Regions from separate parts of the Paenibacillus sp. V4I9 genome, predicted to be linked through region 2. Evidence: riboswitches for the same ligand, from Rfam matches in the RefSeq annotation. Region 2 holds a riboswitch; the other holds the start of a gene.
What was found. A riboswitch is a leader RNA that binds a small molecule or an ion and turns the genes downstream of it on or off. The one in region 2 is predicted to bind cyclic di-AMP.
Positions count from the first base shown of each region.

Region 1: it holds a riboswitch for cyclic di-AMP, as region 2 does, so the genes downstream of both, QFZ81_RS16470 (CAP domain-containing protein) here and QFZ81_RS30935 (APC family permease) in region 2, are expected to answer to the same signal.

Region 1 is NZ_JAUSZE010000001.1:3,528,805-3,533,434, forward strand. Features, by position in the region: gene QFZ81_RS16460 (DinB family protein) at 1-400, opposite strand, end outside; gene QFZ81_RS16465 (2'-5' RNA ligase family protein) at 471-1,001, opposite strand; gene QFZ81_RS16470 (CAP domain-containing protein) at 1,354-2,004, opposite strand; cyclic di-AMP (ydaO/yuaA leader) riboswitch at 2,010-2,142, opposite strand; gene QFZ81_RS16475 (DinB family protein) at 2,285-2,755, opposite strand; gene QFZ81_RS16480 (hypothetical protein) at 3,197-3,409, opposite strand; gene QFZ81_RS16485 (XapX domain-containing protein) at 3,518-3,676, opposite strand; gene QFZ81_RS16490 (hypothetical protein) at 3,739-3,981, opposite strand; gene QFZ81_RS16495 (hypothetical protein) at 4,406-4,630, shown strand, end outside.
Region 2 is NZ_JAUSZE010000001.1:6,738,992-6,743,621, reverse strand. Features, by position in the region: gene QFZ81_RS30940 ((S)-benzoin forming benzil reductase) at 1-555, shown strand, start outside; cyclic di-AMP (ydaO/yuaA leader) riboswitch at 1,007-1,159, shown strand; gene QFZ81_RS30935 (APC family permease) at 1,257-3,092, shown strand; gene QFZ81_RS30930 (YqkE family protein) at 3,138-3,398, shown strand; gene QFZ81_RS30925 (hypothetical protein) at 3,481-3,648, opposite strand; gene QFZ81_RS30920 (polysaccharide deacetylase family protein) at 3,677-4,453, shown strand; gene QFZ81_RS30915 (hypothetical protein) at 4,470-4,630, opposite strand, start outside.

The DNA of each region.
Region 1 (4,630 bases), 3.2 Mb from region 2:
ATGGCGTACCAGTTTTAGGGCAATTTGATACACCGTTTGCTGTTACTTCTAGCAGTAAATCCTCGCATTTCATGCTCTTTAATAGATCCATCAGTTTCATTCTATCGCTTGAGAATTCTTGAAGGAGTTGATCTTTCGATATACCCGAATTTGCGTATTGATAAGCTTTGCTATTGAAAGAATTGAAATCGGGAAACTCCATTCCTTTGCCTTCCCTGATCGAAGGAATGACTACGTTCATTAGATGAAGATCCCAATTTCTAAGATGCGCAATGATTTCGGCAATCGACGCCTTTCCTACTTGAATTGGGCTATGCCAATCCTTATCACTTAGTTGGTGCAAAATATTTGTCCAACTGCAAAATTGTTCGTATTCGCTGATTGTACTACGGAAATTCATTAGATTACCTCCTAGTCATAATGGATAGATCATAGCACAAATCCATATACAGGAACATACATTCTCATTATTAGGCCAGTTTGATGTCCTCATACAGATGGTATTTGTTGGGTTGTACTTCTTTATAAACTCTGACATAAGAGACTGTGAATGTTGGAAAAGGAGCAAGGACATATCCCGCCTCAGATTTCATTTCCAATATTTCTGATTCTTTCATCCCCCAATACGTTTGCCCCAAAGTCAAATGAGGAGTATAAAGGTCCAATTCAGCATAGTGCTGCATAAGTTCATTTGATGGTGCTACTACATTCACTAACTTTTTGTGAAGCTCTAATAGTTCATTTGATTGAACACTGAGGAAGATAACTTGATTTCCGAATAAAGCAGGTTCGGAAAGCGACAAATGAAACTTTGAAAACGATGAGCATACAACCTTTACCTTTTCGAGCCAAGCCATATCTAGGGTAAGCCCGCTTTGTGCTTTAACAGTCACGTGAGGCTCAACGACATTCGGAAGACCATTACTCAACCAACGTTTTTGAAACGCAACTACTCGTTCTAGATATTCGTCGGGAGGAACGATGCCTATGAAATACTGCATTTATGACACCAACCTTTCAATCCTGATGGAACAGCTATTGGAAAGAATCATTTGAGCTCACATGGTTTTCTTAAACTCAAAAATTTGTTCCATTTGGCTGCTCCTAGTTTTTAATTGTGGTTGTTTAAATATTACCATGGATTGGAAATTTGATGAACATCGCCGATAAGCGATGTATATAAAGAAAGAGGGCTAGTTATCCTAGACCCTCTTTTTGCGTTTTAGATTATCTAATCGACTCTGTAACAATGGGGCAGGTCGATCTATTTGTGTCCCATACAAGTCAACAAAGAGCCTAAAATGGCATGCAAAAAGACACACATATCGTGTGCCTTGAATGTTTAGAAAAAAGCTAGTTACTTATAAATTCCTGAACCCACTCACCATTATAAAAGACAACACCAATTTGGGTGAAGTTGGGGCTTAGAATGTTTTGACGATGACCCGTGCTGTTCATCCAAGCTTTCATGACAGCTTCAGGCGTTTGTTGACCTTTTGCAATGTTTTCACCTGCATAGGAATAGCGAATGCCGTATTTGCTCATCATATCAAAAGGAGACCCATAGGTCGGAGAAGTATGATCGAAATAACCATTGTTGTACATATCCTTCGCTTTGTCCAAAGCCATTGCGGTAAGTGCGCTATTGCTGGTTAATGGACGCAGTCCTGCTTTAGATCGTTCCTGGTTAACTAAGTTAACGACTTGGCTAGCATAAGTTGATTGGGATGGCGCACTCGTAACTGGCGTTTTGGTACCTGCATTTGTGCTCGTGCTGCCAGGAATGTTGAGGCTCATACCAGACCAAATCACGTTAGGATTGGCAACCTGAGGGTTTGCCTTAATAAGCGAAGATAAGCTGATGCCATACTTCTTGGATATTAACCACATGGTATCATTGCCTGATACTGAATGGGTTGCTGATGCGGCCATTGATGCGCTCGAACCTACGAGGACGCTCAATCCTATTGCGCCGGTAACCACAAGCTTTTTGTAACGTTTCAAAATAAACCTCTCCTTTTTGCGGCCTGCGAGGTTAGCTGTCGGATTCGGATCAAAGAGTAATCACCCGGCCGCTGACGCGGCTTCACCCCAAATAATGGGTCCCCCGTGCTTCACATGAAACTTCGGCCTTCTGAGTTATTTGATCCACATGGATCTCACAAATTGTAACATGTGAAATCATAGAGAACATGACTCAAAATTTTCCAAGAGCATTTTGTAAGTGGCATTAGTCGTTTCTTCTTGTCCAAAACAAGTGAATTCCCATCACCACCAACCTCATTCAGTCCCAAATTTGAGGCCGATCGATTCCAGCCGTTCGCATATAATCTAGCAGTTGCCCGGTGTGAACGGATTCGTGGTATGCGATCCTCATTAACATATCTCCTAAACTTCGAACATACCCTACGTCACTTCGATTAATTTTAATATTTGACAAATCCTCAGGAGTGAACAATTTAACGGTATTCAAGAATTGTTCTCTGTACACTTGTGCGAATATCAGTTCATCCTCCACCGAAGAAAATTCCCGATTGTCATAAGGAGAATCATAAGAAGGCAAACTTCCACAATTAAGTAATGCAAGATGATAATAATGCTCGCCATCCAATACGTGTCGGATCATTTCTTTCATGCTTAAGGCTTGTGCATCAGGCCTCCAATCCAGCATAGTTAGAGGAATAACGCTCCACACTTTTATACTTCTACGTCGGACTTCTTCCAAGTTCAATATAACAAGTTCTATCCCGTTAATGATTAACACTCCTTTTAATTTCTCAATAATCCATACCTATTTGTTTTATATACATGCAGTTTTCTCATACGAACAAATATACAGTACATTTGTTCGTATGTAAATAATACCTTATTCAATTAGCCTGCCCAGTTAATCTATTTTGGCGCCATAAAATGTTTCATTTTGTCGACAAATCCGCGTAAATAAAGATTCTATAACACCCTGACATCGCTGAGGCTGATGGCGTAAGGACGGTATCGTTCTCTTCTAGTGTTTGCCATGGCACCACGTCTTGAAATACTTTGCGAAATCAACTCATTTATGTTATTGCTAAACCCAGTTTCTTGCGAAACCTCGCCAAACGAATGTCGCATCAATTCGATGATATGAATGGCGGCCAGTTTCATGAATTGTTCTTCGTTTTTGCAAAATGGCGTACAGTCAACTGCGAATCTGGCTTCAAATGAACGTACAGCGCCAAGCGTTCCATTCGTAATCAGTTACGTCATAAGGTCTTCCATTGCTTCCGAAACGCAAAAGAGCAGCTTTTGATCGATCCAAACTTCGTGTAGCAATTCCAATTATTTCCGCTCCGGCTTCAATGGCTGAAGGGAAAATATTCGTTGATGCATGAAAACCCGCACCTATTAAACAAAGTCTGGATTTGTTCATATAAATCGCTTCCTTTTATCCAAAGTTTATGCAAAATCTTCGTTAACATAGAAAAAGAAGGATGAACCCCGTCAAAGCTCCTCCTCCTTTTTCATTCAGTCCTGTTTCCTATTTTATAAACAACTCCATTATCTTGCCGCCTGCATAAATACCTACAATGCCAAGAATACCCGAAAGTACAGGCGGTGCGGGCAAAGGCAGCTTCAACACCTTGAATAAAACACCGATAATTAAACCTGCTCCTAATGACAACAGAAGCTCCTTCATACTTTAGACACCTCGATTGTTAGACTGCATCCTTAAAGTCGATAGCTTAATTGCTTTAGCATTTAACTGGCTACTTTAGCTCGATATTTACGTAATTGGGAGGCCGAATGCAATAGTACTCGGCCGCACATTCCATATCCGATAATAACAAACCGTCGGGTAGGTACAATCAAATTCGTCGTACGCACAAAACCTTCGACAATCGTCTGTCCTACACCGTGCTCGTTCTCAATAATTTGCTTCAAATAGCTGTCATTTATTACAATAATCGGAATAGAGATTGTTAAATCAGCACCATTTTCCATTAATAGCTACGGCTTATACTGTAATACACTGTGAATATTGCGCTCATGCTCTTCGCGGCCATCGGATCTTTGACCATATACCGTAATCCCTTGTGACCTGCTTGGCTTATGTTTAAGATAGGATATTTGAAAGTAGGGTAATACGAGGGATTACTCCCTCGGACTCCCCGTCAAACCGTGAATGCGGATTTCCCTCACACGGCTTTCCTTCGTCAGTTCCCCATCTTTAGGAGTGAGTTTTCTTCATCCGTCGCCGGATTGCGCCTATTTCACTCCTGAAATAGGAACGTGTGGTGAGTAAGTTTGTTAGAAATACCATTTCCGCCGATTCCAATACTTTGTTAGGAATCAGCCAGTTAGAAACCGTAGATTTCTTTTGACGCATAAAGGCACGCACCCTCATGCGAGTCCATTCGTCTAACCGTTGAAACTTCTTCTTTATGCTCCAATACTGACAACAACCAATAGAAAAGTAAAACAAACAGTAGACTTATTCAATAGTAAGGTGATAGATCACCAGGAAAATGAAGAACAAGGAATACTTGATAGGAAAAAGTTTATACAAGTTTTAACCGAGACTAATAGAGGTCTAGCTAGGCAAACACTATTGAATTTATTGTTTCGTTATGAAATGTTAATCCACCTCGAA
Region 2 (4,630 bases):
AGTCTGATGAGGGATGTATGTAATAAAATCGATGAAAGTAAAGCCGAAGCCATATACCTAATCAATAATGCTGCAGTTGTAACCCCGTTATCCAGTATTGAGCATGGAAGTACTGAAGAGTTGACTACGAATGTCCATGTTAATTTGCTGGCCCCAATCCTTTTAACCTCCTTGTTCATACGGTTTTCCCAACACCTTCGGATTCCAAAACGTGTATTAAATGTTTCCTCCATGTCCTCGAAAAATCATCTTTCTGGTATGAGTGTTTATTCAGCAGCCAAAGCTGGCCTAGATGTCTTCTCAAAATGTGTTGGGAAAGAGCAAGGAGATGGTGCCTTTGCAGTTAAAGTACTATCTGTTTGGCCGGGGATGATTGACACTTCCTTACAGGAAGAAGCACGAAGTGCCAATAAAAATGTTTTTGCCGCCTCTGAACTATTTAATAGGGTAAAGGATAAAGGGATGCTCGCCTCACCTGCGACTATTGCCGAGAAGTTAGTGGATTTATTACTTAGTGACCAATTTGCCCAAGGTATTGTCGTTGAAGAGCTTTGAAAATCCAAAATGAAAGAAGATGTAAATTTGGAAATTACCTCTCGCCGTAAGAAGCTTCTAGCTGTTTATGCTGTCGTTATCATCATTTTTTGCTTTCTTGCCGTTCCTGTTGATTATTTCCAAATATCGAATAGTCCGTTTCCTTTTCCTGAAAAACAAGGTTATGTACAAAGTACAACTTTACACAGATGTGTAAACGAATGTTTCAACATTTCGTCGGGAATTATCATTATAATCCAATATTTTCTTTCACTTTGCTCCAATAATAACTCAATGCATTAACAAATGTTTAAAAAACCACGATGTAGTAAGAGAATGGTAGTAAATCAATGAATCGTATGATTGTAAGCGAATTATTGAGTGAATGTGGTGGTTGGAGTTATATTTTTAAGTTTTTTCAATCCTTTACTATGCTGCAAGAAGAGAGTAGTATTCAACTCGTACGTTATAGTTGAATATTTCGCTTAATTTTCTTATTAGAAAAGCGGGGGAACCACAAGTTTCATGGGGTGAGTAAAGGTGCTTAAGTGTATGGCACCATTTAGGGCAGATTCTCGCGGCCCGAACCCGACAGCTAACCTCGTAAGCGACCGTGGGAAGGAGAACATGTGTATAAACACAAGGTCTATCCTTGTGTTTTTTTGCGTCCTAAAACGCAAGTTTATGTCAGATATTAGGTTTAATTGGGGGAACTAGCACGAATGACAAGCGACTCATTGAAAAAAATTATGTTTGGCAAACCGCTTAAATCCAGCGAAATTGAATCTGAAAAAATGCAGGTTTGGAAAGGACTGCCGATCCTATCCTCGGATGCCTTATCGTCAGTTGCCTACGGGACTGAGCAGATTCTTTTAGAACTCGCGACTGTTGGGATTGCCGCTTTTGCGTTCTCTTTGCCCATTGCGATATCCATTATCGCTCTCATTATGCTGCTAGTTTTGAGCTATAGACAAGTGATAGAGGCCTATCCGCAAGGTGGCGGAGCCTATATGGTTTCCAAAGAAAACCTAGGTATGGTGTGGGGGAGGCTGACTGGGGTTTCGCTGCTTATTGACTACACACTCACCGTTGCCGTTTCGATCTCTGCCGGTGTGCAGGCGATTACTTCAGCTTTTCCCTCGGCGGTGCCATATATTGTTCCGATTACTTTAGTTCTTGTGTGGATCATGGTTTGGCTTAATTTGCGAGGAACTTCGGAATCAGGTACGATTTTCGCTATTCCAACGTACTTTTTTATTCTTTGTATTTTGCTGCTAGTGGGCAAAGGCATATACGATATGCTGACGGGATCCATTAATACGCATCCCATTGCATTTGCTCCGAGTTCAATGACGAGCTCATTAACGTTATTCGTCCTTTTAAAAGCATTTTCCTCCGGGTGTTCAGCCGTGACAGGAATCGAGGCCATCTCCGATGCCGTGCCGCATTTCCGCTCACCGTCCGTGCAGAACGCGAAGCGCACGTTAGTATCCTTAGGGACACTTTTGGCTATCGTGTTTGGAGGCGTAACGGTGTTAGCTTTGGGTTATGGTATTGTACCTGATCCTAATGGCCATACATCCGTATTATCGATGGTGACAGAGCAGGCTTTTGGTCGTGGGGCGATGTACTACGCAACTCAAATTGGTACCATGCTCATTCTGGTTTTGGCTGCTAATACTAGCTTCAACGGGTTTCCAATCTTAGCATCCATTATGGCACAGGATAAAAACTTCCCGCGTATGTTCTCATTCCGAGGAGACCGTCTTTCGTTTCATTATGGTATTATCACACTTGGTGTGCTTGCCAGTATTCTTCTGATTGGTTTCAAAGGTAAGACCGATGCACTCATTCCTCTATATGCGATAGGCGTGTTTTTATCTTTTACACTTGCGCAAGGCGGCTTGGTTCGTAAATGGTTGAGAGAGCGAGTGAAAGGTTGGATCGGAAAGCTGCTCATCAATGGTTTAGGCGGGATCGTTTCTCTAGCTGTTTTACTTATATTTTCTATAACTAAATTTACCGAAGGTGCATGGATTGTTATTATTATAACCCCGCTGCTGCTTTGGTTAATTACGAAAATTAGTCATCACTACGATGATGTAGCGAAGCAATTGCGTATTGATATAACGATTGAGCGGGTTTGCACGAAGGAACCTTTGATTATTGTGCCTGTGGCGGGCATTCATCGGGTTGTGGCACAGTCCTTGAACTATGCGAAATCGTTGTCGCCAAATGTGATTGCCTTCTACGTATCATTCTCAGATGAAGATGAAGAATTGATGCAGGAGAAGTGGGATAAGTGGGATCCCGGCGTTCGATTGGTTGTTTTTAAATCACGTTATCGGACGATACTGAAGCCTCTGGCTGAATTTATTGAGAGAATTGACACGCATGTTTCGGAAAAACAAAACATTATGGTCATTTTACCGCAATTTATGCCGAAAAAATGGTGGCATCGATTGCTCCATAACCAGTCTGCTGCACGCATTCGTTCGAAGCTGCAAGCCGATAAAGATATCGTCGTGGCGACGGTACCGTATCATTTGCATGAGTAGAAGTGGTACAATAAAGGGGAGAAACTGAACTGAGGTGAACCCATTATGGCTAAGAAAAAATGGTCGTCTACTCCTGCTGTAACCAGCGTGCAAGATAAACCTGCAACACTTAAGGATTTACTGCGTCCGGAAATACTTGAAGGACTCAAAGCGCAGGCTGATGCCATGAAAGCAGAGGAACAAGCGAAGAAAGATGCAGAGAGAGCGAAGGCGGAAGCTGCTCGCAAAGCAGAAGAAAAGCGGCTTGAGAATGATTTTGGACATCTGCTCAGTAAGAGCAGTCTGGATTGGCGTAAGCACAAATGAGGGAGCGCACAGTGTGCCTCCTTTTCTTTCTTTTTGCAATGATAGCGCTGTCATCCTGTGAGGTGGGCAATAGAGAGGCAGCTCAAGGGACTGCTGAGGTAAGTGGTGCACCGGTAGCGACAACAATACCACCACCAATTTCAACACCAATAGAAACACCAATGACAACAAATATATCAAAAGAAATATCAAAAGAAATATCAAAAGAGACACCAATACCAACAGCAATAGAAACACCAAAAGAGACCACGGCGGTATCTGCAACAGCCCCAACAGCAATGGATACACTGACGATTCCATCGTCGGAGCCAAGCGACCCAAGTTCATTGGCTATTCCGGCTTTTTTGTCTTTGGAAAAGACCTTGATCGAGCGTTACGGAAACGCTAAACCAAAGAAATGGGGCGAAAATGTCCCTGGTGTTCGGACACATCTTACTACGAAGGAACAAGTGATTGCGCTGACTTTTGACGCATGTGGGGGGAAGGAGGGCAGTGGGTACGATGAGAAGTTGATCAACTATTTGATCAAGGAGAACATCCCGGCTACCTTATTTATCAATGCGAGATGGATAACGGCCAATAAGGACATATTTGCCAAATTAGCCGCAAACCCACTGTTTGAGATTGAAAATCATGGGACTGAGCATAGGCCCTTGTCCGTAAATGGCAAGTTGGCGTATGGCATCGCGGGAACCAAGAATGTGAATGAAGTTATTCATGAAGTGAAAGACAATGCTGACCAGATCGAGAAGCTGACTGGACGGCGTCCTTTATTTTTTCGTTCGGGCACAGCCTATTATGATGATATTGCAGCAGGAGTTGTTCATGATTTAGGCTTTCAGTTGGCTGGTTACAATGTACTCGGAGACGCTGGAGCGACTTATAACACGGAGCAGGTCTACAAAGCGCTGCTAAAAGCCCGAAGCGGTTCTATCGTACTAGCTCATATGAATCACCCAGAGAAAGATACGGCAGAAGGTATTATGAAAGCTATTCCTGAGCTTCAAAAAGCGGGCTACCGCTTCGTTCTTTTAACTTCCTATACATTAAACTAAGCGATAGCTGCAGCAGCTATCGTTTTTTCATTTCAAAAAATTCACAAACCTCTCGATCATAATACGTCAAATCACTAACACGAGTTTGTACGACAACCGTTTTTTCACTGAAACGCAATACAACCGCATTCGAATCTACAATGTGATCATCTTTGAAAACACGGACGACAGCCTGTC